One region of the Allobosea sp. RAF48 genome, then DNA from elsewhere that is predicted to be linked to it. Evidence: predicted binding sites of a transcription regulator. Region 1 holds the regulator's gene; each other region holds the start of a gene.
The links. The regulator LexA, encoded in region 1, represses DNA repair genes until DNA is damaged. The targets are predictions, from matches to a motif close to TGTTCNNNNTGTGTTCNG.
Positions count from the first base shown of each region.

Region 2: a site for LexA is predicted at 1,628-1,645, ahead of AB4Z10_RS20775 (helicase-related protein). Genes of this name have one in related genera too.
Region 3: a site for LexA is predicted at 2,826-2,843, ahead of AB4Z10_RS24585 (YifB family Mg chelatase-like AAA ATPase). Genes of this name have one in related genera too.

Region 1 is NZ_JBFRDZ010000005.1:132,943-142,378, forward strand. Features, by position in the region: gene AB4Z10_RS11515 (helicase HerA domain-containing protein) at 1-1,255, shown strand, start outside; gene AB4Z10_RS11520 (aldo/keto reductase) at 1,368-2,402, shown strand; gene AB4Z10_RS11525 (anthranilate synthase component II) at 2,608-3,225, shown strand; gene trpD (anthranilate phosphoribosyltransferase) at 3,242-4,255, shown strand; gene trpC (indole-3-glycerol phosphate synthase TrpC) at 4,263-5,075, shown strand; gene moaC (cyclic pyranopterin monophosphate synthase MoaC) at 5,072-5,572, shown strand; gene AB4Z10_RS11545 (molybdopterin molybdotransferase MoeA) at 5,637-6,848, shown strand; gene lexA (transcriptional repressor LexA) at 7,033-7,743, shown strand; gene AB4Z10_RS11555 (ComEC/Rec2 family competence protein) at 7,737-9,436, opposite strand, start outside.
Region 2 is NZ_JBFRDZ010000012.1:162,425-171,860, reverse strand. Features, by position in the region: gene AB4Z10_RS20775 (helicase-related protein) at 1-1,574, opposite strand, end outside; gene AB4Z10_RS20770 (MerR family transcriptional regulator) at 1,855-2,274, opposite strand; gene AB4Z10_RS20765 (KpsF/GutQ family sugar-phosphate isomerase) at 2,468-3,439, opposite strand; gene AB4Z10_RS20760 (outer membrane beta-barrel protein) at 3,699-5,231, shown strand; gene AB4Z10_RS20755 (M3 family oligoendopeptidase) at 5,337-7,190, opposite strand; gene AB4Z10_RS20750 (sigma-54-dependent transcriptional regulator) at 7,379-8,875, shown strand; gene AB4Z10_RS20745 (L,D-transpeptidase family protein) at 9,094-9,436, shown strand, end outside.
Region 3 is NZ_JBFRDZ010000016.1:14,012-23,447, reverse strand. Features, by position in the region: gene AB4Z10_RS24605 (aromatic amino acid lyase) at 1-1,279, shown strand, start outside; tRNA gene AB4Z10_RS24600 (tRNA-Ser) at 1,460-1,549, opposite strand; gene AB4Z10_RS24595 (hypothetical protein) at 1,781-2,041, shown strand; gene msrA (peptide-methionine (S)-S-oxide reductase MsrA) at 2,125-2,781, shown strand; gene AB4Z10_RS24585 (YifB family Mg chelatase-like AAA ATPase) at 2,898-4,451, shown strand; gene AB4Z10_RS24580 (hybrid sensor histidine kinase/response regulator) at 4,617-6,704, shown strand; gene olsB (l-ornithine N(alpha)-acyltransferase) at 6,888-7,760, shown strand; gene AB4Z10_RS24570 (SDR family oxidoreductase) at 7,767-8,633, opposite strand; gene queG (tRNA epoxyqueuosine(34) reductase QueG) at 8,630-9,436, opposite strand, start outside.

The DNA of each region.
Region 1 (9,436 bases):
GCGCGTCGCGCTGCGCGTGCGCCAGCACCGCGTCTCGGTGGTCCTGAACCTCGAAAACCTCGAGGCGGACGAGCAGCTGCGCGCCACGGCAGCCTTCCTCGGCGGGCTCTTCGACGTCGACCGCTCGCTCTGGTTCCCGATGCTGATCGTCGTCGACGAAGCCCAGCTCTTCGCCCCGGTGATGGCAGGCGAGGCCTCGGACGAGGCGCGCCGACTCTCGCTCGGCGCCATGACCAATCTGATGTGCCGCGGCCGCAAGCGCGGCCTTGCCGGCGTCATCGCGACCCAGCGCCTAGCCAAGCTCGCGAAGAACGTCGCGGCGGAAGCCTCGAACTTCCTGATGGGTCGCACCTTCCTCGACATCGACATGCAGCGCGCCGCCGACCTGCTCGGCATGGACCGGCGCCAGGCCGAAATGTTCCGCGATCTCGAACGCGGCCAGTTCGTGGCGCTCGGCCCTGCCCTGTCAAAGCGCCCGCTGCCGATCAGGATCGGCACCGTCAGCTCCGTCGATCGCGGCAGCGCGCCGGGGTTGATGCCGCTGCCCGAACAGGCGCCGGCGGAAGCAGGCAAGCTGATCTTCACGCCCGGCGAGGACGAGCCGCCGCCGATGGCGCGGCCGGTCCGCCCGGCGCCGCGCCCACGCCCGGACCCGAACGAGGTGCTGCGCCGGATCGAGACCTACCGCCCGGCTCCGCAGACCGAGCCCGAGCCCGAGATCGAGCTGGAGCCGGAAGAGCGCGAAGCGATCATGGTCGAGATTCTGCGCGAGCTGATGGCCGACCCTGAAGCACGCTCGCGCCAGGTCGCGGTGCTCTATCAGGATTTCACCGTGCGCTGCCGGATGCGCCGGCTCGGCCGGACGAATCTGAGCCTGGAGGAGTTCCGCCGCAGGCTCGCCGTGGCGCGGGCCGGCGTCAGCGACAGCGTCGCGACCAGCGAGGGCTGGCAGGCGGCAGTCGTGGCCTCGGGCACGCTGCCGGAAGACCTGCAGGGGCTCTTCCTCTACATCGCCCGCACCGCCATCGAGGGCAGGCCCTGCCCCAGCGATGCCGAGCTCGCCGAAGTCTATGGCAGCCACTCGCCCAGCCGGGCGCGGCGCCTGCTCGGCTATATCGAAGAGCGCGGCCTGATCGTCTGTCATGTCGACTTCCGCGGCCTGCGAACGCTCGCCCTGCCTGCGCTCGGCGTCGAGACCGCGCCGGGCCAGGCTCAGCCGCGCACGGCCGGGATGCCGCGCGGCGCCCGCGGATAGAAGCCAGCGCCGCGCGCTCGGTGACTTCAACTCACGAATGCTGTTCCAGCCGGCCGACTAATCACGCCGGCTTCGCACCACCATGTTCTGACCTCCACAGGAGATCTGGATCATGGAATATCGGCGTTTGGGCCATTCGGGACTGAAGGTTCCCGCCCTGAGTTTCGGCGCGGGCACCTTCGGCGGACAGGGACCGCTCTTCAGCGCCTGGGGCAACACGGACGCCAAGGAAGCGCACCGCCTCGTCGATATCTGCCTCGAAGCCGGGCTGAACCTCTTCGACACAGCCGACGTCTACTCGAACGGGGCGTCCGAGGAAGTCCTCGGCGAGGCGATCAAGGGCCGCCGCGACAAGGTGCTGATCTCGACCAAGACGACGCTGCCGATGGGCGACGGCCCGAACGATGCCGGCTCCTCGCGCAGCCGCCTGATCAAGGCGACCGAGGACGCGCTGCGCCGGCTCGGCACCGACTATATCGACCTGCTCCAGCTGCATGCCTTTGACGCCGGCACGCCGGTCGAGGAGGTTCTCTCGACGCTCGACGCGCTCGTCCGGGCGGGCAAGCTTCGCTATGTCGGCGTCTCCAACTTCTCCGGCTGGCAGCTGATGAAGTCTCTGGCCGCCGCCGAGCGTCATGGCTGGCCCCGCTATGTCGCGCATCAGGTCTACTACTCGCTCGTCGGGCGCGACTACGAATGGGAGCTGATGCCGCTCGGCCTCGACCAGGGCGTCGGCGCGCTGGTCTGGAGCCCGCTCGGCTGGGGCCGCCTCACTGGCAAGATCCGGCGCGGCCAGCCTCTTCCGGCCGGGAGCCGGCTGCACGAGACAGCCGAGTTCGGCCCGCCGGTCGAGGACGAGCAGCTCTACGCCATCGTCGACGTGCTCGATGCCATCGCGCAGGAGACCGGCAAGAGCGTGCCGCAGGTCGCGATCAACTGGCTGCTGCAGCGCCCGACGGTCTCCTCGGTCATCATCGGCGCCCGCAACGAGCAGCAGCTGCGCGACAATCTCGGAGCCGTCGGCTGGAACCTGACGGCCGAGCAGGTTGCGCGGCTCGATGCCGCGAGCGTCCGTACGGCGCCATACCCGTACTTCCCCTATCGGCGGCAGGAGGGTTTCGGCCGTCTCAATCCGCCGCTGGTCTGAGCCGTTATTGCGAGGAGCAGGGCGACGAAGCAATCCAGGGGCCGCAGGACGGACCACGTCAGCCGGATCCCCCTGGATTGCTTCCGTTCGCTCGCAATGACGGGCTGCTCCGTGCGAGCGCACTTCGGGAGATGACCGCCGCGCAAAACTTGACCACCCCGCCCCCGAACGTGCATGACCTGTGGCCGTATTCACGGGTCCAGCCATGCGCGTTCTGTTGATCGACAACTACGACAGCTTCACCTGGAACCTGGTCCACCTCATCGGTGGCCTGGGAGCCGAGGTCGATGTCTGGCGCAACGACGCGCTGTCGGTCGAAGAAGCGCTGGGCGGCGAGCATGATGCGATCGTGCTCTCGCCCGGCCCCTGCACGCCAAACGAGGCCGGGATCTGCCTCGATGTCGTCCGGCAGGGCGCCGCCCGCAAGCCAATTTTCGGCGTGTGCCTCGGCCTGCAGGCGATGGGGCAGGCCTTCGGCGGCGACGTCGTGCGGGCGCCCGTGCCGATGCACGGCAAGGTCTCGCCGATCAGGCACAGGGCACGCGGCCTGTTCCGCGGCATCAACGGGCCGCTGCAGGCGACGCGCTATCACTCCCTCGTGGTCGATCGCGATTCCTGCCCGACTGTCTTCGACATCGAGGCCGAAACCGATGACGGCCTGATCATGGCGCTCTCGCACCGGGAGCTGCCGGTCCACGGCGTCCAGTTTCATCCGGAGAGCATCGCCTCCGAGCATGGCGCGACGATCCTGCGGAATTTCCTCGATCTCGCCCAGCGATGGCGCAGCGAGCACGAAGCCGCCGCCCTGACCCCATCAGCCTGATTTCCGCAGAGTTTCCATGGACGACTTCAAACCCTTCATCGCCAAGGTCGCGACCGGAGCGACACTCTCGCGCGAGGAGGCGCGGGACGCCTTCGACACGATTCTCTCCGGCGAGGTCACCAACGCGCAGTCCGCCGCCTTCCTGATGGCGCTGCGCGTCCGCGGCGAGACGATCGACGAGATCGCCGGCGCCGTCGGCGCCATGCGCGGGAAGATGCTGCCGGTGAAGGCACCGGCCGAGGCGATCGACATCGTCGGCACCGGCGGCGATTCGTCCGGCTCCTACAACGTCTCGACGCTGGCTTCGATCATCACGGCAGCCTGCGGCGTGCCCGTCGCCAAGCACGGCAACCGCGCGGCATCCTCGCGCTCCGGCGCGGCCGACGTGCTCACCGCACTCGGCGTCAAGGTCGGGCTCGATTCGTCCGGGACGGAGCGCTGCATCGCCGAGGCCGGTGTCGGCTTCATGTTCGCGCCGACGCACCACGCCTCGATGCGCCATGTCGCGCCGGTGCGTACCGAGCTCGGCACGCGCACGATCTTCAACCTGCTCGGCCCGCTCTCGAACCCGGCCGGGGTGAAGCGCCAGCTGATCGGGGCCTTCTCCGAAACCTGGCTGGAGCCGATGGTCAAGGTGCTGGCCTCGCTCGGCTCGACTCGCGTCTGGGCCGTGCACGGCTCCGACGGGCTCGACGAGATCACCACGACCGGGCCGACCCGCGTCGTCTCGCTGGAGAACGGCAAGGTCGAAAGCTTTACGATCAGCCCCTCCGATGTCGGCCTCGAGCCGGCCAGGCCGGAGGAGCTGCGTGGCGGCACGCCCGAGCAGAATGCGGCTGCGCTGAACGCCGTGCTCGCCGGCGAGAGGACCGGCTTCCGCGACATCGCCGCCTTCAATGCCGCGGCAGCACTGCTCGTCGCCGGCAAGGCTGCGAACCTGAAGGACGGCTTCGCCCAGGCGACGTCCGTCCTCGACTCTGGCAAGGCCAAGGCGACGCTGGACGCCCTCATCAAAGCCTCGAACGCGTGAGGGCGGCATGACCGACATCCTCGCCAAGATCGAAGCCTACAAGCGCCAGGAGATCGCGGCCGCCAAGGCCGCCGTGCCGCTGGCCGAGATCGAACGCCGCGCCCGTGCCGCCGGCAAGCCGCGCGGATTCGCCGATGCTCTCGCCGCCAAGCTCGCGGACGGCAAGCCGGCCCTGATCGCCGAGATCAAGAAGGCGAGCCCGTCCAAGGGGCTGATCCGCGCCGATTTCGACCCGCCTTCGCTCGCCCGTGCCTATGCCGCCGGCGGCGCGGCCTGCCTCTCCGTGCTGACCGATGGGCCCTCCTTCCAGGGTCAGCCGGAATTCCTGACGCAGGCGCGCGAGGCCTCCGGCCTGCCGGCGCTGCGCAAGGATTTCCTCTACGAGCCCTATCAGGTCTACGAAGCCCGCAGCTGGGGCGCCGACTGCATCCTGATCATCATGGCTGGTGTCGACGACGACACCGCCAGGGCGCTCAACGAAACCGCGCGCGAACTCGGCATGGACGTGCTCGTCGAGGTTCATGACGACGCCGAGCTCGACCGGGCGCTCAAGCTCGAGAGCCGGCTGCTCGGCATCAACAACCGCGATCTGCGCAGCTTCCACGTCGATCTCGCGGTGACCGAGCGGCTCGCGCCGCGCGTCCCCTCCGACCGCATCGTCATCGGCGAGAGCGGCATCTTCGCCCATGCCGACATCGCCCGCCTCCACAAGGCCGGCGTCAACAGCTTCCTCGTCGGCGAGAGCCTGATGCGGCAGGCGGATGTCACGGCCGCGACGCGGGCGCTGCTGACCGGCACGGCGCAAGAGAGCGCGGCGTGAGCCGGCTCAGCCATCTCGACGCCCAGGGCCAGGCGCATATGGTCGATGTCAGCGACAAGGCCGAGACGACCCGCTTCGCCGTCGCCGAAGGGAGCGTCGTGATGGCGCCGGGGACGATCGCGATCGTGCGCGACGGCAACGCCAAGAAGGGCGACGTGCTCGGCACGGCGCGCCTCGCCGGAATCATGGCCGCCAAGCGCACACATGAGCTGATCCCGCTCTGCCACCCCCTGCTGCTCAGCAAGATCGGGGTCGATCTCACGATCGACGAGGCATTGCCGGGCGTGCGCGTGCGCGCCGAAGTGAAGATGAAAGGCCAGACCGGCGTCGAGATGGAGGCGCTCACGGCCGTCTCGGTCGCCTGCCTGACCGTCTACGACATGGTCAAGGCGGTCGACAGGGCGATGCGGATCGAGAACATCCGGCTCATACACAAATCCGGCGGCCAGTCCGGCGACTACGACGCAAAGGCTTCGCAGGAAGGAAGTCGAGCATGATGTCATCCGAAAACCGGTCCCAACTATTCGCTGCCGCGGACCTGCGGTTCGGCATCCTGCTCTGATGGCGCTCACCCCGGTCCCCGTCGCGCGCAAGGCGCTGCTCGACAGCATTCCAGGGCCGACCGGGGCCGAAACCCTGCCGCTCGCGCAATGCGCCTGGCGGGTGCTTGCCGGTGAGGTCAAGGCGCTCCGGACCCAGCCGCCCTTCGCCAATTCCGCCATGGACGGCTATGCCGTGCGCGGCGACGACATGGCGGCGGGCATCTCGCTCGCGGTGATCGGCGAATCCGCCGCTGGCCGGGCCTTCGAGGGCTCGGTCGGGCCGGGGCAGGCCGTGCGCATCTTCACGGGCGCGCCAATGCCGGAGGGCGCCGATACCGTCCTGATGCAGGAGGATGCCGACGGCGTCGACAGCCCGGCGATCCGCGTGCGGGTGCCGCCTGCCAGGGGCAAGTTCCTGCGCGCAGCCGGGCTGGATTTCCGCGAGGGCAACGTCCTGCTGCCGGCCGGACGCGTGCTCGACAGCGCTGCGCTGGGCCTTGCCGCCGCGATGGGACATCCGACCTTGCCCGTCCGGCGCAAGCCGCGCGTCGCGATCCTTGCCACTGGCGACGAGTTGGTGGCTCCGGGCGAGCCGGTCGGGCGCGACCAGATCGTCGCCTCGAACTCCTTCTCGCTCGCTGCACTGGTCGAGAAGGCCGGCGGTGCCGTTCTCGATCTCGGCATCGCCCGCGACGACCACGCCGACCTCGCGGCCAAGATCGGCCAGGCGCGGGACGCCGACGCCGACGTCCTCATCACACTCGGCGGGGCCTCGGTCGGCGCGCATGACCTCGTGCAGGAGGCGCTGACGCGGGCCGGCATGTCGCTCGGCTTCTGGAAGATCGCGATGCGGCCGGGCAAACCGATGATGACCGGCCGACTCGGCCGCATGGTCGTGGTCGGCTTGCCCGGAAACCCGGTCTCCTCGATCGTCTGCGGCCATCTCTTCGTCCTGCCGCTGATCGAGGCTCTGCTCGGCATTGGGGAGGCCGACCGCGACCGCAGCATCCCCGCCCGCCTCGGCCGTGACATGCCGGCCAATGACGAGCGCGAGGACTATCTGCGCTCGGAGCTCGCACTGAGGCCGGATGGCTGGGTGGCGACGCCCTTCGACCGGCAGGATTCCTCGATGCTCGGCACGCTGGCACGGGCGCAGGCATTGACGATCCGGCCTGCCCATGCCGCGCCGGCAAAAAAAGGCGACATCTGCCGCATCCTGCCGCTGCGCTAGATCACCGCTCATCCTGTCGGACGCGATCGTAGCGATCTGTATAGGGTTATCGCATCGGATCTGCCCGAAAAGTGGATTCCACTGTTCGCTTCGATGCCGGAGCCCGCTTGCGGAACACAAGTGGAACGCGTATGGTGTTCCTGCTTTGTTTCGAATCTAGCCTTCGAGAAGGCCGGCGGGGATCATGCTGACACGCAAGCAACACGAACTCCTGCGCTTCATCCAGGAACGCTTGCGTGAGAGCGGGGTGCCGCCCTCCTTCGACGAGATGAAGGATGCGCTCGATCTGCGCTCCAAGTCGGGCATTCACCGGCTGATCATGGCGCTGGAGGAGCGCGGATTCATCCGTCGCCTGCCCAACCGGGCGCGTGCGCTCGAGATCATCAAGATGCCCGACGGGCTCGGCGCCCCGCAGCAGCGGCAGCGTTTCAACCCTGCGGTCGTCCAGGGCGGCCTCGGCTCGCAGCCGAATCTCACCAAGCCACGCCCTGCGGCCGATGAGGACAGCCGCTCCTCCATCGCGATCCCGGTCATGGGCCGCATCGCCGCCGGCACGCCGATCTCGGCGATCCAGAACCGTAGCCACACCGTCTCGCTGCCGCCCGACATGCTCGGCTCCGGCGAGCATTACGCGCTGGAAGTGCGTGGTGACTCGATGGTCGAAGCCGGCATCCTCGACGGCGACACCGTCATCATCCGCAAGCAGGATTCGGCCAATACCGGCGACATCGTCGTGGCGCTGATCGATGACGAGGAAGCGACGCTCAAGCGACTGCGCAAGCGCGGCTCCTCGATCGCGCTCGAAGCCGCCAACCCCGCCTATGAGACGCGCGTGCTCGGGCCGGACCGGGTCAAGATCCAGGGCCGCCTCGTCAATCTGATGCGGCGCTACTGAAGGCGCTCGACCTCGGCTTCGCCGTCGGCGGAAGCCGGTGTCACACTCGGAGGCGCTGTCGAGGCTTGCGCAGGGCGCTGTTCACGGCGGCGGCTCCAGGGGCGGTCGGCAGCGTTCTGCTCCGAGACATGGCTGCTCCACCCCGATCCTGTTCGATAGAGCGAAGTCGCGCCGTCGCGCGATAACGCCATTCGCTCGATCAGCCGTGCCTTGCAGGTTCCGCTCCAGGGGATGGCCGTGACGACGAGGTCAGCTCGCATGCAGTCCTCGATAAGCCCCAACCTGTCGCGCGTGTAGGAGACGGTGCGCTGATCCGGCGTCCGTGCGACGCAGCCGAGCGCATCGCAGCTAATGCCGGCCCGCAGCGTCGGATCGTCCGGCGAACGGCGATCGCCATCAGCAGCGAGCCATTGCTGCAGCACGAAACGGCTCGGCTTGCCCGCAATCGCGAGGCGGCCATCCGGGCCCCGCACCGCCAGCCCCGAACCGTCGCGTTCGATCAGGATTTCCGGCCGCTCCGGCTTGCCGGCGATGGCCACGCCGAGCAGGAGCGGCAGCGCCGCCAGCCAGCGCCAGGGCGTGGTCCAGAGCGTCAGCCACAGCAGCGCCAGCACGAAGCAGGTCAGCACCGCCGGCCCGAAGGCTGCGATCATCACCGTGGAATGGTCGATGCTTGCGACCCAGTGCGCCACCTTGAGCACGACATCGGAAGCCAGCCCCATCAGCGCCCAGGCGGGCCAGTCCAGTCCGAAGGGGTAAGCCAGCACGCCGAAGACGGCCGCCGGCATGACGAAGAGCGAGACGAAGGGCAGCGCCATCGCATTGCCGAGCAGGCCGAAGGGATTGAAGGTCTGAAAATGATAGGCGCCGAAGGGCGCTGTCGCGGCCGTTGCCAGCAACGTGGTGACGACGATGCCGAGTGCCGCGGCCCAGACCGGCCCAAGCGGCCACGGCAAGGTCGGCGGCGGCTGGGAGCGCTTTCGGCTCTCCCAGCGTTCGGCAAAGGCGATCAATGCCGCGACGGCTCCGAAGGACATCTGGAAGCTCGGCCCGAGCAAGGCCTCCGGCTCGCGCAGGAGCACGATCATGGCCGCAAGCGCGAGATTGCGCATGCTCAGCGCCGCACGATCGACAAGGATCGCGCCGAGCATCACCAGCGTCATGATCAGCGAGCGCTCGGTCGCGACATCGCTGCCCGAGAAGATGCAGTAGGCGGTCGCGCCGAACATCGCTGCGGCCGCTGCGATCTTCTTGATCGGCCAGCGCAGCGCGGCGGTCTGGGAGAGCGCCAGCAGGGCGCGCACCAGCCAGAAGATCGTCCCGGCGGCGAGGACCATGTGCAGGCCGGAGATCGAAACGATGTGGTAGATGCCGGCGGCGCGCAGGTCGTTGTTCGTCGCCTCGGTGATCAGCCCGCGCTTTCCCGTAACGAGGGCGGCGGCGACTGCCCCGCCCTGTCCGCCACCGCCTTCCGCGATGCGTTGGGTCAAGGCATTGCGCGCCCTGTCGATGGCGACATCGACGGCAAGACGCGTCGGCATCGGATGCGGCGGTGGCGCCAGGGCAATCTTGCCCGCGATGCTGCCGACTGCGCCAATGCCCCGGAAGAAGGCATCGCGACCGAAATCATAGCCGCCGGCCCGGGCCGGCCCGGGCGGAGGCAGCAGCCGCGCCGTCGCGACGACATGATCGC
Region 2 (9,436 bases), on a different contig from region 1:
GTGAAGCGGAAGCCCTGCAGCATTCCCACGTGCTGGCCCTCAACGAGCACGTCGCCCGTCGCGGTGACCTCAGCCTCCAACATCGCATTCTCCCGCAAGCGGCGCATCAGCACGCTGGTGCGCCGATCGACAAATCGGCTAGCGAGACGCTCGTGCAGAGCGTCCGACAGCTTGTCCTCTACAAGACGAGCCATCCCCTGCCAATGCTCTGGATCAGGCAACCAGTCAGGACGATTGGCAACATAGGTCCAAGTCCTCACCTGCGCGATCCTGGCGGAGAGCGTATCGATCTCGCCATCGGTGCGGTCGAGCGAGGCGAGTTGCACCGCATACCAGTCGGCATCGAGCCGGCCATGGCGCATCAGCCTGAGATACAGCGTCGTCGCGAGATCGGCGTGCTGCATCGGCGATATCTTGCGATAATCGGGGAGGCCGCAGACCTCCCAGAGCCGCTCGACCGCAGCACGCCCATGCGCCAGCGACGCGACATCCGGGTCCCTCGCCAGCACCTCCAGCGTCGTCATGTCCTCGGCGATCAGCGCCCTGGTCAGGCCGGGTTCCGAGGGCTGGATGTTGAGCGTGCCGGTGAGGCCGGCGATCGAGCGCAGGTCCAGGTCGGAATTGCGCCACTGCATCTGGCGCACCGGCTCGAAGCGATGATTCTCGATCGCCTCGACCAGTTCCGCGTCGAAGGGCGGGCAGCGCCCGCTGGTGCCGAAGGTGCCGTCGCGCAGATGCCGCCCGGCGCGACCGGCGATCTGGCCGAATTCGGCCGGATTGAGCTTGCGGTAGTGATGCCCGTCGAACTTTCTGTCCGCCGCGAAGGCGATGTGATTGACGTCGAGGTTGAGCCCCATACCGATCGCGTCGGTGGCGACGAGATAATCGACGTCGCCGGACTGGTAGATCTCGACCTGCGCGTTGCGGGTGCGTGGGCTGAGCGCGCCGAGCACGACGGCCGCCCCGCCCTTCTGCCGGCGAATCAGCTCGGCGATGGCGTAGACCTCCTCGACCGAGAAGGCGACGATGGCCGAGCGCGGCGGCAGCCGGGTGATCTTGCGGTCGCCGGCGAAGGTCAGGCTGGACAGGCGCGGGCGCGAGACGACGTTGACGCCGGGGATGAGCTGCTCGATCAGCGGGCGCACCGTGCCCGCGCCGATCAGCATGGTCTCGGCCCGGCCGCGGCGGTTGAGCAGCCGATCGGTGAAGACATGACCGCGGTCGAGGTCGGAAGCGAGCTGGACTTCGTCGATCGCGACAAAATCGACCGCGAGGTCGCGCGGCATCGCCTCGACCGTGCAGACCCAGAAGCGCGGCCGCTCCGGCTTGATCTTCTCCTCACCGGTGACGAGGGCGACAGCCTCGGGGCCGACCTTGTCGACCACGCGCTGGTAGACCTCGCGCGCCAGCAATCGCAGCGGCAGGCCGATCATTCCCGTCGGGTGAGCGACCATGCGCTCGATGGCGAGATGGGTCTTGCCGGTATTGGTGGGGCCGAGCACCGCCGTCACACCATGGGCGCGGGCGGCGGGCGGCAGCGAACGAAACGGAAGCAAGGCGACGGAGCCGATCATCTCGCCCGCCCATGCGGGCGGGAGCGTGGACAGGAATCAGGAACGAGCCTGGCGAGAACGACTCTGGAACGAAGCGAGGCCGAATCGCGGACTCCGGCAGAATCGGGATTTGTTCCCCTTTCGGGGCTGTCCTCCCTTCGGCATGGGCCATCCCGGCATAGCGCGCCCTCCTGCAGAACCGTCGTGGCGGCGGCGCGAAAGGCCGCTCGGCACGATTCCTATTTAAGTCCTTCCGCCCCTGAAACGAGGGGCAATCGACATTTTCGCCCGCTGCCCCGCTTCAATGGCGCGCGTGGCTACACTGCCCATGATCGGCCAGCGCCTCGATGATCGCGCAGTCGCTGGCGGCGACGCCCCCCGAACAGGTGGTCGCGATCCGCTCCAGCTCCTTCTCCAGCGAACGCAATTTCGCGATCTTGTCCCGCACCTCTTCAAGGTGCGAAACCGAGATCGCATGCGCCTCGTCGCAGGCGATGCCGGGCGTATCGGAGAGTCTGAGCAGCGTGCGGATATTGTCGACGGCGAAGCCGAGATCCCGCGCATGCTTGATGAAGGCGAGCCGTTCGGCATGGCGCCGGCCGTAGCGGCGCTGATTGCCCTCGGACCGCTCCGGCGGCGGCAGGAGTCCGACCTGCTCGTAATAGCGGATCGTCTCGACCTTGACCCCGGTGCGTTCCGCCAACGTGCCGATCGGCATCACGCGTTCGAGCCTGTCCGTCACGGCCATGGCGTCACCTCTAAAGCTGTAGTCTCTACAGCTTTAGATAAGTCGCGGCGTGCCCGTGGCAAGAGCATTTCGCGCGAAACGAACCGCACCGTCATTCCCGGGTGGAGCGAAGCGCAGGACCCGAGAATCGCGGACAGGACAAAGCTCCGCAGCCCCCGCGTCAGGACTACGCCACACCCATCGCCAGCAGGTCGTGGACGTGGACCAGCCCGACCGGCCGCTCCTGCTCATCGACCACGATCAGCGCGGTGATCCGCATGCGGTTGACCAGTTCCAGCGCCTCGACGGCGAGCGTATCGAGCCCGATGCGCCGCGGGTTGGCGGTCATGATATCGCGTGCGCGCAGCGAGCCGCCGCCCATCGCCGCCTTGCGGCGCAGATCGCCATCGGTAACGACGCCGGCGAGCTTGCCGTCCAGATCCATCACGACGGCGCAGCCGAAGCTCTTCGCCGAGATCATCGCGATGACGTCCGGCAGCAGCGTGTCGAGCCCGATCAGCGGCAGATCGGCGCCGCGATGCATGATGCTCTCGACGGTCTTGAGCTGGGCGCCGAGCTTGCCGCCGGGGTGATAGACGAAAAAGTCCTGCCGCGAGAAGCCGCGCGCTTCCAGCAGCGCCACCGCCAGCGCGTCGCCGAGCGCGATCTGCATCGTTGTCGAGGTGGTGGGAGCGAGCCCGTTCGGGCAGGCTTCCGTCGCCTTGGGCAGGACCAGCGCGACGTCCGCTTCCTTGCCGAGCGTGCTCTCGGGGTTCGACGTGAAGGCGATCAGGCCGACCCGGAACCGCCGGGTGTAACCGACGAGCGCGGCGAGCTCCGCCGTCTCGCCCGACCATGACAGCGCAATCACCACGTCCTCGGGCTGCACCATGCCGAGGTCGCCATGGCTCGCCTCGGCCGGATGGACGAAATGGGCGGGCGTGCCGGTGGAGGCCAGGGTCGCGGCGAGCTTGCGCCCGACATGGCCGGACTTGCCCATGCCCGAGACGATCACGCGCCCGGTCGCAGCCCGGATCATCGCGACGGCATCGGCAAAGGGCTGGCCGAGCCCGTTGGCGAGCGCGTCATGGAGCGTGTCGAGCCCCGCGCGCTCGGTGGCGACGGTGCGAAGGGCGGAGGCGCGGATATCGGCGATCATGGCCGGCGCTGTAGCACGGGGAGGCCCGCGATTGCCACCGCCGAGGCTAAGCAGACATTCCTTGGCAAGCCACCGAATGGTCTGCTTGGGCCTTTTGTCTTGTCGCAGATTCCTGTCGGAAAATCGTGAGACAGTTTTCCGGAAGCTGCCTGGCCAGGCCGCTTCGTTGACGGGTCCTTAACCCTGTTCGTTCTAACTCCGTTAACCATGCGCGCCCCTCCAGGGCGCGTGAGCTGTTGCCTGGAGCCTGGCGAACCCCGTGTCCGGTCGCACGACGATCCTGCTTCTGTCCGGCACCGCCCTGGCCGGACTCGCGTTCGGCTGGACGACGGCCGTGGCGCAGCGGGCAACCGCGCTCAGGACGGGCACGCCGGCCTATATCGCGCAGCAGCCGGCCCAGCCGGAGACGCCGCCCGCACCGACCTCCGCCGACCCCGATGCCCTGCGCGATCCGGCCGCCCCGGCCCGGAACCAGGGCTCGGCCGTCTCGGCGCGCCAGCCTTCCCGCGCCAGCCAGCCTGTCCAGGCGCCGGCCCTGCGCGGCGTTACGCAGCGCCAATTCCGCCCTCCCCCGCCCGTGGTGGCGACGCTGCCGCAGCCGGCCCCGCCTCTCCCGCCTCCGCCACCCCGGCGCCGCACCGCCGCGGAGGAGGACCCCTATGCCGCGCTGGGGGTGCGTATCGGCTCGGTGACGCTACGGCCGGGCTTCACCAACTCGATCGGCTACGACACCAACCCGCAGCGCATTGCCCCGCCCGGCGTGAAGGGCTCGCCCTTCGCCCGTTACGAGGGCGATCTCGACATCCAGTCCGACTGGAACGTGCATCAGCTCAGCGGCCGGCTGCGCGGCGGCTATTTCCAGTATTTCAGGGATAGCCAGGCCTCGCGCCCCGATGCCGAAGGCAATCTCGACCTGCGCCTGGATGCCACGCGCGACACCCGCATCCTGCTGGAATCGCGTCTGCGGCTCGATACGCAGCGCCCCGGCTCGCCCGATCTCACCTCCGCCGTCGAGGGCCGGCCGCTGGTCTGGCAATATGGCGGCTCGGCCGGCGTCAGCCATGACTTCAACCGGCTGCAGCTGACCCTGCGCGGCTCGGTCGATCGCAGCGACTATGAGAACGCGCAGCTCACCAACGGCGCCATCCTCTCGCAGCAGGACCGCAACCAGACGCAATACGGCCTGCGCCTGCGTGCCGCTTATGAGGTCACGCCGGGCTTCAGGCCGTTCATCCAGGGCGACATCGACCAGCGCGAATTCGACGACAAGATCGATTCGAGCGGCTATATGCGCTCGTCGAACGGCCTGAGCGGCCGCATCGGCTCGACCTTCGAGATCAGCCGCCAGCTCACCGGCGAGATCTCAGGCGGCTATCAGAACCGCAGCTACGAGGACCCCCGCCTGAAGAACCTGCGCGGCTTCGTCGGCGATGCGGCGGTGCTGTGGTCGCCGACGCCGCTCACGACGGTGACGCTGCGCGGCTCGGCCACGCTCGGCGATACCACCGTCGCCGGCTCCTCGGGCACGACGGTGCGCACGGTGGCGCTCGAAATCGCACATGCACTGCGCCGCAACCTCACGGTCACCGGCTTCACCGGCTTCACCCGCACCGACTATGAGGGACAGAACCTGCGCGAGGACCAGATGAATGTCGGCGCGCGGATCGAATACAGGCTGACACGCACCTTCGCGATCCGCGCCAGCTTCACCCATGAGCGTCTGAACTCGACGTCGCCGGGCAACGATTACACCGCGAACGTCTCGATGGTCGGGCTCAGGGTGCAGTTCTGAACCGCGCCGTCATGCTCGGGCCGGGCCCGAGCATCTCATGACCGGCCGTTCCTGCGGGAAATTCCCGGGTCTGCGCTTCGCTTCGCCCGGGAATGACGTTCCGCCTCACTCCATGCCTTCAAGCTCGATGATCATGCCCTCGATCATCCTGAGGCCGATCTGCCAGAAGCCGGGGTCCTTGGCATCAAGGCCGAAGGGCGCGAGCAGTTCGCCATAGGGCTTGCTGCCGCCGGCCGAGAGCAGCGCGAAGTAGCGCTCCTGGAAGCCTTCCGCGGCGTTCTGGTAGACGCCGTAGAGCGAATTCACCAGGCAGTCCCCGAAGGCGTAGGCGTAGACGTAGAAGGGCGAATGAATGAAGTGCGGGATGTAGCACCAATACGGCTCGTATCCCGCCGTCAGCCGGATCGCCGGGCCGAGGCTCTCCGCCTGCACGCTCATCCAGATCTCGCACAGCGCTTCCGGCGTCAGCTCGCCCTCGCGGCGGGCCTGATGGACCTTGCGCTCGAAGGAGTAGAAGGCGATCTGGCGCACGACCGTGTTGATCATGTCCTCGACCTTTGCGGCCAGCATCGCCTTGCGCTGCTTGCGATCGGTGGTCGAATCGAGCAGCCGGCGGAACGTCAGCATCTCGCCGAAGACGCTCGCCGTCTCGGCCAGCGTCAGCGGCGTCGGCGCCATCAGCGCCCCGTTCGGCGCCGCCAGCACCTGATGCACGCCGTGGCCCAGCTCATGCGCCAGCGTCATCACGTCGCGCGGCTTGCCCTGGTAGTTGAGCAGCACATAGGGGTGCGCCGACGGCACGGTGGGATGCGCGAAGGCGCCGGGCGCCTTGCCGGGCCGCGGCGGGGCGTCGATCCAGCGCTCATCGAAGAAGCGCTGCGCGATCGCCGCCATCCTCGGCGAGAAAGCGCCATAGGCCGAGAGCACCGTGTCGCGCGCCTCACTCCAGGGAATGCTGCGCTGCTCGACCTGCGGCAGAGGCGCATTGCGGTCCCAGAAATCCAGCGCGTCACGGCCAAACCATTTGGCCTTGAGGCGATAGTAGCGATGCGACAGGCGCGGATAGGCCTCCCGCACCGCCGCGACCAGCGCATCGACCACCTCGCGCTCGACCCTGTTGGCGAGATGGCGGGAATCCGCGACATCCTCGAACTTGCGCCAGCGGTCGGAGATTTCCTTGTCCTTGGCGAGGGTGTTGGTGATCAGCGCGAAGGTACGCAGCTCCTTGCGGAACACTGTGCTCAGCGCCTCGGCCGCCTTGCGGCGCACCTCACCATCGCTGTCCTGCAGCTTGTTCAGCGTCAGTTCGAGAGTCAGCTCCTCGCCGTCGACGGTGAAGCGCAGCGAGGCGATCGTCTCGTCGAAGAGCCGGTTCCAGGCGGCCGCGCCCGTCATCGACTTCTCGTGGAACAGCGCCTCGATCTGGTCGTCGAGCTGGTGCGGCTTGTCCCTGGCGAGATCGTCGATCCAGGGCTTCCAATGCGCAAGAGGAGCTTCGCCCGCGACCTTGGCCATAAGCTCGGGCGCGATGCGGTTGAGCTCGAGCTCGAAGAACAGCAGCTCGGTGATCGCCGCGTTCACCTTGTCCTGCGTATCGCCATAGAACTTGGCGCGCTGCGGGTCGGTGGTGTCGCCGGAATAGACGAGGCCGGCATAGGCGCCGATCCGCCCGAGCAGATCGCTCAGTCCCTCATAACGCTTGACCGCCTCGGCGAGCGTCTCGCTGCCGTCCGGCTGGGCGGCGAGGTCGGCCAGCTTGCCGCGATAGCTTTCGGCAAGGGCCTGCGCTTCGGCGAGCGCCCGTTCGAGATCGCTCTTGAGCTCGGGCGAACCGACACCCGGATAGAGGTGGCTGAGATCCCATTCCGGGAGTTCGCCGAGCGTGCTCGCCGGCTTGGCCGCCCCCGCCTTGGCGCCGGAGCGCCGGATCGTCTGCCAGATCGTCTGTTGGAAGCTCATTCGCTCGACACCTCGCCGCACTGACTTGCGCTCCCTCCATAGGCCGGGCTCCGCCCGCGGATCAACGCCGGTGCGCGCCGGGGTTTAAATCCCGCTTAACCCTTCTGGCCGACGATGACCCAGAACGGAACAAGTGATTCCGTCGGCACAAAGCATTTCTTTCATATTGCAGCGTCTTTCGAGGTGTCATGACCGCCACCGTCCTCGTCGTCGACGACGATCCCGTCCAACGCCGCCTGCTCGACGCGATGCTGAAGCGCTTCGGCTACGAGGTGATCGTGGCCGAGGACGGCAAGGCAGCGGTCGCCCTCTTCGGCGGGCCGGACGGCGAACGGGTCGATGCCATCGTGCTGGACTTGCAGATGCCGGGCCTCGACGGCCTGGGCGTGCTGGCCAATCTGCGCGAGCGCGGCATCGAGACCCCCGTCATCGTCCAGACCGCAAATGGATCGATCGAGACCGTCGTCTCGGCGATGCGTGCCGGCGCGACCGATTTCGTGGTGAAGCCGGTAGGTGCCGAGCGCCTGCAGGTCTCGCTCAAGAACGCGCTCAAGCTCGGCGCTCTCGAGCATGAGCTGCGCCACATCAAGCACCGCGCCTTGAACACGCTGGGCTTCCGCGATCTTGCGACCAAGAGCCCCGACATGGGGCGCGTCGTCCGCCTCGCCGAGCGCGCGGCGAAGTCCAATATCCCGGTCCTGATCGAAGGCGAATCCGGCGTCGGCAAGGAGGTCCTGGCCCGCGCCATCCAGGGCTCCAGCGACCGCCGGGGCAAGCCCTTCGTCACGGTCAATTGCGGCGCGATCCCGCATAATCTCGTCGAGTCGATCCTGTTCGGCCATGAGAAGGGCGCCTTCACCGGCGCGACCGAGCGCCATCTCGGCAAGTTCGTCGAAGCCAATGGCGGCACGCTGTTCCTCGACGAGGTCGGCGAATTGCCGCTCGACGCGCAGGTCAAGCTGCTGCGCGCCATCCAGGAGGGCGAGGTCGATCCGGTCGGCGGCAAGAAATCGGTGCGCGTCGACATCCGGCTGGTTTCGGCGACCAACAAGAGCCTGCTGGATCAGGTGAAGCGCGGCGAGTTCCGCGAGGATCTCTATTACCGCCTCAACGTCTTCCCGATCACGCTGCCGCCGCTGCGCCAGCGCCGCGAGGACATTGCCGATCTGGCGCGTGGCTTCCTGGCCCGCTTCGCCGCCGAAGAGGGGCGCAAGCTCAGCGGCATCACCCGGGAGGCCCTCGCGCTGATCAGCAGCTACGACTGGCCGGGCAATGTCCGCCAGCTCGAGAACGCGGTGTTCCGGGCCGTTGTCCTCGCCGATGGCGACGAACTCGACGTCAGCGAATTCCCGCAGATCGCCGCGCAGATGGAAGGCTACGACGTCAGCATTCCGCCGGCGCCGGCCCCGTTCGCCCGCAGCGAGGCGCTGGGCGAGCCGCCGCCGCGCATCATCCAGATGCCGGTGCGCGACCCCAACGCCCTCGATCTCATCTCAGGCTCCGACATGCGCAAGCTCGACGATCTCGAGCGCGAGATCATCACCTTCGCGCTGGCGCATTACCGCGGGCACATGTCCGAGGTCTCGCGCAAGCTCGGCATCGGCCGCTCGACGCTCTATCGCAAGCTCAAGGAATACGGGCTGATCGACAACGAGACCGGCCCCGATGAAACCGACGCGGCCTGAGCCGCGCAAGAGCACGCGCCGATCGGATTGCGGAGCAATCTGGTCGGGTTACGCGTTCTCTTGAGTAAGTCGGAGGTGGATTCACCGATGAGGTCGGCTCGACCTGATCGGTTCCGGCTCCAGCCGAATGCAGCGGCGTGTTGCGCCGCCGCATCTTGTCTCAACCAACCGAGTCACGCAGGAATGGCGCGACTTCGGCAGCTATCGGGAAAGCGACCATGCGTCCTCGCCATTGGGCGAAACTGACCTCGGCATCCGCCTTGGCCATCATGATGGGATGCCTCCCGCTCCGTGCCGAAACGCCGATCCAGATCGACGCCACGCTCGGCGTTCCGCTGCCCGAGCAGCCGGAGCTGAAGCTGCTCGATTCGGAGCAACCCGCCTCCCCGCCTGCCCCGCTCGCTCATTCCGGCGCGGCTTCCGAGCCGGATATCGTCACCGGCACGGTTTCGGCCGGCAGCCGCCTGCGCGACCCGGCCAAGCTCGACGCCACCGCCCCGGCGGAGGCCGAGGAGGAGCCGGTCACGCTTGACATCCCGGCGATCGAGATGCCCGCAACCG
Region 3 (9,436 bases), on a different contig from region 1:
CAGCGTCGGCGCCAAGACCGGCGTGCCGCTCGCGCCCGATCGCATCGCCGAGTTCAACCGCCGCCTGCTGCTCACCCACAATGTCGCACACGGGCCTCTCGCCCCGCATGAGGCTGTCCGGGCGATGATGGCGGTGCTGCTCAATTCGATGGCGGGCGGGCGCCTCGGCGTTCGGCCGCTGCTGGCCGAGCGGCTGGCTGCTGCGCTGAACGAGGATCGCACGATCGACGTGCACATCTGGGGCTCGATGGGCCAGAGCGACATGGCCCCGATCACCGATCTGGCACTGGCGCTCTATGGCGACCTCGAATTGCAGGCCGGCGAAGCCCTCGCGTTGCTCAACTCCAGCGCGCTCGCCTTGGGCACCGCGGCGCTGGCCATGGCCGATCTGCGCGATAGCCTCGACCTCTGGAGCCTGATCGCCGCGCTGAGCATGGAGGGCTTCGCCGCCAACCCGTCGATCGTCTCGCAAGCCGCGCTGCAGTCGCGCCCCTTCGCCGGGCTCAATCGACATGGCACGCGGATCCGCCACTACCTCGCAGGAAGCTATCTCTTCGCCAAGGGCGGGCCGCGTCATCTGCAGGACCCGCTGAGCTTCCGCTCATTGCCGCTGCTCCACGGCACGGCGGCGGATAGCCTGGAGTTCGCCTATGGCCAGGTCGAAACCGAGCTGCGGGCGAGCCAGAACAACCCGATCGTCTCGATCGAGGAGCAGGCGCTCATTTCCGTCGCCAATTTCGACACGGTCTCGCTGTCGATGGCGCTCGACGTTGCCCGGTTGGGATTCGCCCCGGTCATGACCAGCTCGGCGGAACGTGTCGCGAAGCTGGTCGATTCCTTCTGGTCGGGCCTCACCGTCGGGCTGATCGAGGAGGATGGCGTGGGCCTTCCCGGCTTCAACGGGCTGGCGCAGTTCCACAAGGCGATCACGTCCGAGGCACGGCTCGCCACCGCGCCGGTCGTGCACGAGCTCGCCAGTTCGAGCCATTCCAACGGCAATCTCGACCGGGCCGGCATGGCCGGGCTGGCGGCCCGCAAGACGGCCGAGGTGGCGGGCCTGTGCCGCTCGATCGCAACGATCGAGCTGCTCGTCGCCGCGCAAGCCGTCGATATCCGGAAGGCCGCCCCGCTCGGCGCCGTGACGGGCAGGCTCCATGCGCTGGTTCGCGAGGCCGCTCCTTTCGCCGCGGCTGGCGACAGGGTGCCCCATATCGATCCGCTGCTGCAGCATATCGGCCAATGCGACGCCGAGATCCGGAGCATGCTCACTCTCGGCTGATGGCTCCAGTGGCCGATCCGAAAGCAGGCGGCGCCGACCTCCAGCGGCTGGCGCGCTGTCAGGCTGCGTCGCTCCATCGGCTTGCTAACGAGCTTCTGGATCCCATCCGGAAACACTCGCGAAGCCGGTCGAGCTCTTGAGGCGGTTGAGCGCTCTCAAAAATCATCTTTTGGGAATTGCTGGCGGACAGGGCGGGATTCGAACCCGCGATACGGTTTCCCGTATACACACTTTCCAGGCGTGCGCCTTCAACCACTCGGCCACCTGTCCGGCGCGCTGCTTATGACTGCCGGGCCAGCATCTTTCAAGGCCCGAGATGAAGGGTTTTGCACAATCCCCTAAAACCTGCGCGTCCGGTTGCGCTGAGCCCCTGGGATGAGCACATCTTGGAGCTGGGGCCGCAGTCAGATACGCGAGTGGCAAACTGAGACGGGGAGCAAGGTGAGGTTTCTTCTGCGACTGTTGGGATATCTGTCCGTTGCGGCCGGATTCGTAGCGCTCGTGATCGACGGCGCCCGTTCCATCGCCAACTCCGCCCTGCGCTTCACGGCGTTGAGCGAAACCCTGACCGCCTTGATCCATGAGCGCTACGCGCAGCTCCAGCCAGCTGTCGAACGCAACATCCATCCCTTGCTCTGGGATCCCGTGCTGCTGTCGGTGATGCGGATGCCGACTGCGCTCGCGGCGCTTCTGCTCGGATTCGCGCTGCTATGGCTGGGGCGGCAGCCGGAGCCGCAGATCGGTATCGTCACGCGTCGGTGAAGCCCGTGTGCGCGAAGCCCCCCTGTGCGAAGGGCCGCCGGAGGCTTACATAGGCGCCGAAGCTCGAACGAACGGAGCGAGGAATGTTCTCTTTGCGCAAGAAGACCGAGATGCCGACGGCGGCCGAGACCCTGCCGGGCCGCCCTGCTGCGATTCCCACCGCTGAAACCCATTTCGTCAACGGGCGCGCTCTGGCTGGCCCTTATCCGGAAGGCACGCGCAAGGCGCTGTTCGGGCTCGGCTGCTTCTGGGGCGCCGAGCGCAAGTTCTGGCAGAGCGGCGAGGGGATCTGGGTGACGGCCGTGGGCTATGCCGGCGGCACCACGCCGAATCCGACCTATGAGGAGGCGTGCAGCGGCCTGACCGGGCACACCGAGGTCGTGCTGGTGGTCTATGATCCCGCCAAGATTTCCTATGAGGATCTGCTCAGGATCTTCTGGGAGAACCATGACCCGACTCAGGGCATGCGCCAGGGCGGCGATATCGGCACGCAGTACCGCTCCGCGATCTACACCTACGATGCAGAGCAGAAGGCCGCCGCCGAGCGATCGCGTGCGGACTACCAGAAGGCGCTGGCCGCCAAGGGCTACGGCCCGATCACGACCGAGATCCGCGAGGCGCCGACGCTTTACTTCGCCGAGGACTATCACCAGCAGTACCTCGCCAAGAACCCGGCGGGTTATTGCGGCCTTGGCGGCACCGGCGTCGCCTGCCAGATCGGCCTGGGCGTCGAAGCCTGAGCGTTGTCCGGGCAGGGAGGCGATCGCCTCCCTGTCTCGCCTTAAGTTCTTGATATGTTCTTGCGCTGCCGCTGAAGCTCCGCTAGCGTTCCTATGGGGAATGGGGCGAGGCCGAGATGGTGACGCGGGTCGCGACGGTGGCGTTCGAGGGGATCGAAGCGCGCGCCGTCGATGTTCAGGTGCAGGTCGCGGCCGGCGGCGTCGCCTTCATTCTGGTCGGGCTGCCTGACAAGGCCGTCGCCGAGAGCCGCGAACGGGTGCGCGCCGCGCTGATCGCCTCGGGGCTTGCCCTGCCGGCCAGGCGCATCACCGTCAATCTGGCGCCAGCCGATCTGCCCAAGGAGGGCAGCCACTACGATCTGCCGATCGCGCTCGCCGTCATGGCGGCAATCGGCGCGATCCCGGCCGATGCGCTTGCCGGCTATGCCGTGCTCGGGGAGCTCGCCCTCGATGGCTCGATCACTCCGGTGGCCGGTGTCCTGCCGGCAGCGATCGCAGCCTATGCAAGAGGGCAGGGTCTGATCTGTCCTGCCGCTTCCGGCCCGGAAGCAGCCTGGGCTGCCGCCGATATCGACATCCTCGCGCCGCGCTCCCTGATCCAGCTCGCCAACCATTTCAAGGGCACGCAGGTGATGGCGCGGCCCGAGCCGGCAGTGGCCCGTCAAGGCGGATTTCTGCCCGATCTGGTCGATATCAAGGGGCAGGAGAGCGCGCGCCGCGCGCTCGAAATAGCTGCGGCCGGCGGGCACAATCTCCTCATGAACGGTCCACCGGGCGCCGGAAAGTCGATGCTGGCGAGCCGCCTGCCGTCGATTCTGCCGCCGCTTTCGCCGCGCGAACTGCTCGAGGTCTCGATGGTGCTCTCGGTCGCGGGCCATCTTGCCGACGGCGCGCTGACCGATCGCCGCCCGTTCCGGGCGCCGCATCATTCGGCTTCGATGGCAGCGCTCGTCGGAGGCGGCCTTCATGCCAGGCCGGGGGAGGTCTCGCTTGCCCATCACGGCGTGCTCTTCCTCGATGAGTTGCCCGAGTTCCAGCCTCAGGTGCTGGATGCCTTGCGGCAGCCGATGGAGACCGGCGATGTCCTGATCTCCCGCGCCAATCACCGGGTCTCCTATCCCGCCAGATTCCAGCTCGTGGCGGCGATGAACCCGTGCCGCTGCGGCAAGGCGACAGAGCCCGGCTTCGCCTGCCGCCGACAGCCGAACGAGCGCTGCATGGCGCAGTATCAGACTCGCTTGTCCGGTCCGCTGCTCGACCGGATCGATATCGCGATCGATCTTCCCGCGGTCACGGCTGCCGACCTGATCCTGCCCTCGACGGGAGAGGATTCGGCCACAGTCGCCGCAAGGGTCGCTGCGGCCCGTCAGATCCAGAGTGCGCGCTTCGAGGCGCTGGAGCTGCCTCAGCGCGGCCTGGGCCACGTCACCACCAACGCAGCCTGCCCCCCGCCGGTGCTGGAAGAGATCGCGCGGCCCGACAATGCCGGGCTCGCCCTTCTGCGCGATGCTGCGGAGGCGATGCGCTTGACCGCCCGCGCCTATCATCGCGTGCTGAAGGTGGCCCGCACGCTCGCCGATCTCGATGGCGAGGCGAAGGTCGGGCGGCTGCATCTGGCGGAGGCGCTGTCCTATCGCGCGCGCGGGGGCGAGCTCGTTCAGGCGGCCTGATCGCATGGCGCGTTTTCGAGCGAAGCGGACGCCGGTTCGGCTGAAGAAAGTGCGATAAAACAACGGGCTGGAAGTCCGCGGGGTTAACCGACCCTTAAGGCCGAGCGGCGAATCCGCGGAGTTCGCAGGCGCCTTTCTCAAGGGACGAGCGCTAGATCGAGGAGCATGGCTTCGTCATTCTGGTCATGGCTCATCGTCGGAAGCGCAGCGCTCGCGCTATGCGTGCTGATCGCTCGGCTCCTGTTCCAGCGCGAACAGCTGCGCCGGCAGGTCGCCGCTTTGCTCCGCGACACCGAGAATCTCAATGACCGGCTTTGGACCCTCGCCGACAGCGAGGAACGCTATCGCAGCCTGATCGAGGCCCAGGGAGATCTGATCGTCAGGCGGGACGGTGCGCGCATCGTCTATGCCAACCGGGCTTATGGGGCGCTGTTCGGCGCGAGCGAGGTCGACCTCGTCGGCAGCAAGATGCAATTGCCGCAACTCGCCAGCCGGCCGGCGCAGCTGCTCGAAGGCGGAGCGCGCAGCTTCGATGAGTGCCTGGCGACCTATGAAGGCGAGCGCTGGATTTCCTGGGTGGAGACGGCGGTTCCGGGAAACGGCGGGAGGGCCCTCATCCAACGCGTCGGGCGCGACATCTCCGCCCGCATCGCCGGCGAGGACGCCCTCGTCGAGGCCCGCGCCCGGGCCGAAGCCGCGAGCGAGGCGAAATCGCGCTTCCTCGCCACCGTCAGCCACGAGTTCCGCACGCCGCTCAACGGCATCCTGGGGATGGCCGACCTGCTGACGGATACCGGCCCCGACGCGGAGCAGGCAACCTACATCGCGGCGCTGCGGACCTCCGGCGAGGCCTTGCTCGCCCTGGTCGACGACATCTTGGATTTCGCCAAGGTCGAGGCCGGCAAGCTTGAGCTGGTCGAGGAGCCCTTCGACGTCGTCCAGCTGGTCGAGACGGTGGCGGAACTGATGGCGCCGCGGGCGCAGGCGAAGGGCATCGAGCTCTCCGCCCATATTGCGCCCGAGCTGCCCACGCGCCTCATCGGCGACCGCGACCGCCTGCGGCAGATTCTGCTCAACCTCGTCGGAAATGCGGTGAAGTTCACCGAAGCCGGCGGTGTCGGTCTTAGCCTGCGTCTGTCGGGTGCAGATGTCGAGATCACCGTCGCCGATACCGGACCCGGCATTCCCGCCGACCGGCTCGACGACATCTTCAGCGAATTCGAACAGGTCGAGCACGGTGCCGGCATACGGCAGTCCGGAGCTGGCCTCGGGCTGGCGATCGTCCGGCGCCTCGTTGGCTTGATGGCCGGCGAAGTGAGGGCCGAAAGCCGGCTAGGCGAAGGAGCAACCTTCCGCGTCACCCTGCCGCTCGCGGCAGCTTCCGATGCTGCGCGTCCGGGCATTCCGCATTGGCCGCATCAGCATATCCTGCTGGTCTCGCCCGTTCCGTTCGCGGCGCGCTTTCTGGCGGAAGCGGTCCGGGTGACCGGGGCGGCGGTCTCTGTCGCGACGACTGTCGAGGCGGCGCGCGTGAAGCTGATCGGCGAAACCCTTCCGACAGCCGTTCTGATCGACCACGCGCTCGGCGATATGCCGGCGAAGGATCTTGCGGCAGCGGTCGCTGCGTCGGGCATCCGAGATTGCCTGATCCTGCTCTCGCCTCTGGAGCGGCGGCAGTTCGGTGCGCCGCAGACGGCGGGCTTCTCCGGCTTTCTCATCAAGCCGGTGCGGACGCGCTCGCTCTATGAACGGCTCGATGCCGACTTCCCGCACATGCTGCCGGCGATGGGCGAAATCGCGAATGTCGCTGCATCCGCGCGCAACGTGCCCGGAACGGGCCTCCATGTGCTCGTGGCCGAGGACAATGAAATCAACGCGCTGCTGGTCGTTCGGACGCTCGAACGCTTCGGCTGCATCGCCTTCTGGGCGCGCGACGGGCGCGAGGCTCTGCAGCGCGTCGAGGCGAGCTTTGCCGGCGCTGCTCCGCCGCTGGCGCTCGCCCTTCTCGATGTGCGCATGCCGGTGATGACGGGGCTCGACTGCGCACGCGCCGTCCGCGCGCTCGAGCGCCGGCTCGGGCGCGCCTCCGGCTTGCCGCTCGTCGCCGTCACGGCGAATGTCGCTGAAGCCGATCAGGAGGCGGCTTTGGCGGCGGGGATGGACGACTGCCTCGCCAAGCCGCTGGAGCGCGCGGCATTGCTGCGCTGGCTCGAGCGCCTGTCGCAACCGCCGGCGGGCAGCCTCTCGGCTTGACGGTAGTCATCCCATCGACGCAGTTCTGTCGCGAAGTTGTAAGATGCTCCGGGCAAGCCTACCTCTAGGCCGAACGCGGCTGAGGGACCGAGATTCGCAATGGCATTGCACGTTTCTGACAGCAAGAACGCGCTGCCCTCCCGATTTTCAGCCGGCAATCCGTTCACCAGGTTCGCGCCGCTGATGCTTATCGCGGGCGCTCCGATGCGCCGTTTCGGCGCCGAGCCCGGCGAGGCTCCCCCGCTTTCGGGAACGCTCGGCCGGCTAGGCTCGCTCGAGGTTCGGCTGGCGCGCGGCCCGCGCGAGATCTGGCGGGCGCAGCGCCTGCGCTACCGTGTGTTCTACCAGGAGATGTCGGCCAAGGCCGATGTCGTGTCGCGGATGTTCCGCCGCGACGCCGACCGCTTCGACAAGGCCTGTGACCATCTCCTCGTCATCGATCATGCGGCGCGCGGCCGCTTCGGCGGTATCAAGCCCAAGGTCGTCGGCACCTACCGGCTGATGCGCCAGAGCGCCGCGGAACGGCTCGGCGGCTTCTACACGCAGAGCGAATTCGATCTGGCGCCGCTGCTCGCGCGCCATCCCGGTCAGCGCTTCCTCGAACTCGGCCGCTCTTGCGTCCTGAAGCCCTACCGCACCAAGCGGACGGTCGAGCTGCTCTGGTCGGGTATCTGGGCTTACCTCCAGCATCACCGCATCGATGCGATGTTCGGCTGCGCTTCCTTCGACGGGACCGATCCCGACTCGCTGGCCCTGCCGTTGAGCTTCCTGCACCATCAGGCTCGCTCGCAGGGCGAATGGGCCGCGACTGCGCATCCCGAGCATTTCGTCGGCATGGATCGCCTGCCGTCGGAGCTGATCGACGCCAAGCTCGCGCTCAAGGAGTTGCCCCCGTTGATCAAGGGCTATCTCCGGATCGGCGCGCGCTTCGGCACCGGCGCCGTGATCGACCGCCAGTTCGGCACGACCGACGTGCTCGTCGTGCTGCCGGTCTCGGCCATCGACAAGCGCTACACGGACTACTATGGCGGCGAGACCCCGCGCCGCGCGGCCTGACGGAAACTATTCGCCGGCTGCCGCCAGCGCGCGCAGCGCCTCGCGATAGGTCGGATAGCGGAAGGCATAGCCTAATTCCCGCTTCACCAGCGCATTCGAGACACGCTTGCTTTCGCCGTAGAAGCTCGCCGCCATCGGTGAGAGCTGCGCTTGTTCGAACGGGGTTTCCGGCGGCGGCTCGAGGCCGGTCAGTTCGGCCGCAAAGGTGATTACGTCCTGCGGCGGCCCCGGCTCGTCGTCGGTGACGTTGTAGATCGCGCCGTTGCGGGGCTGCGCCAGCGAGGCCATCAGCACCCCGGCGATGTCGTCGACATGGATGCGGTTGAAAACCTGGCCCGGTTTGATCAGCCGGTTCGCCTTGCCCTCGCGCAACTTGGTGATGGCGTTGCGGCCGGGGCCGTAGATGCCAGAGAGACGGAAGATCTGCGCCGGCTTGCCGCTGTCGCGTCCAAGCTGCAACCAGGCCTCCTCGATCGCGACGCGCTGGCGGGTGCGGCCGTTGGTCGGAGCGGGCGGCGTGGCCTCGTCGATCCAGGCGCCGCCCTGGTCGCCATAGACGCCGATCGTCGAGAGATAGCCGATCCAGCGCAAGTTAGGCGCCGCAGCGAGCGCGCTGCGCAGCGGGCCGAGCGCCGGGTCACCATCCTCGGACGGCTGCACCGAGACCAGCACTGCGTCGGCTTCCGCCACCGCCTTGCCGAGCGCCGACGATACGGCGAAGCCGTCGAAGACCAGCGTGCGGATGCCTTCGCGGCTGAGATGGACCGCCTTCTCGGCGGAACGGACGGTGCCGGTCACCTCCCATCCCCGCGCCAGTGCGGCGCGCGCGAAGAAGCCGGCCGAATAGCCGAGGCCGAGGATCAGGATGTTCATGCAGCGTCTTCCGTCTGAGGCGTGAGCGCGAGCCATTCGGCGCGCACCTGCAGGTCGCTCTCGCCGCCGAGACCTCCAGCAGCGAGCTTGCTGGCGTGTTCGGGGGCGAGCCGGCCGAGAGCCCAGACCGCCATGGCGCGGACGAGCGGCGAGGGATCGGCGAGATGGGGCAGGGTGCTTTCGGCAAGCTCCGCCCGGCCGCTGTTGCCGATGGCGATCAGGACATTGCGCAGGAAGCGGTCGCGCCCGGTGCGCTTCACCGGCGTGCCGGCGAAGAGTGCACGAAACGCGGTATCGTCCAGGCGGGCGAGTGCGGCGAGGTCCAGCCCGTCGAGCTCGTCCTTGAGGGCGAGCCGGGTTTCCTGTGCGGTCTGCGCGAACTTGTTCCACGGACAGACGGCGAGGCAGTCGTCGCAGCCGAAGACGCGGTTGCCGATGCCCGGCCGCAATTGCGCATCGATATGGCCGGGATGTTCGATGGTGAGATAGGCGATGCAGCGGCGCGCATCGAGCCGGTAGGGCGCCGGAAAGGCGTCTGTCGGGCAGATGTCGAGGCAGCGCCGGCAGGAGCCGCAATGATCGCGCTCGGGCGCGTCGGCGGGCAGCTCCGCGGTGGTGTAGATCGCGCCGAGCAGCAGCCAGGAGCCGTGCTCACGCGAAACCAGTACCGTATGCTTGCCCTGCCAGCCGAGGCCGGCCGCCTGCGCCAGCGGCTTTTCCATCACCGGGGCAGTGTCGACGAAGACCTTGACGTCGGCACCGCCGCGCGCGGCGAGCAACCCGGCCACGCTCTTCAGCTTGCC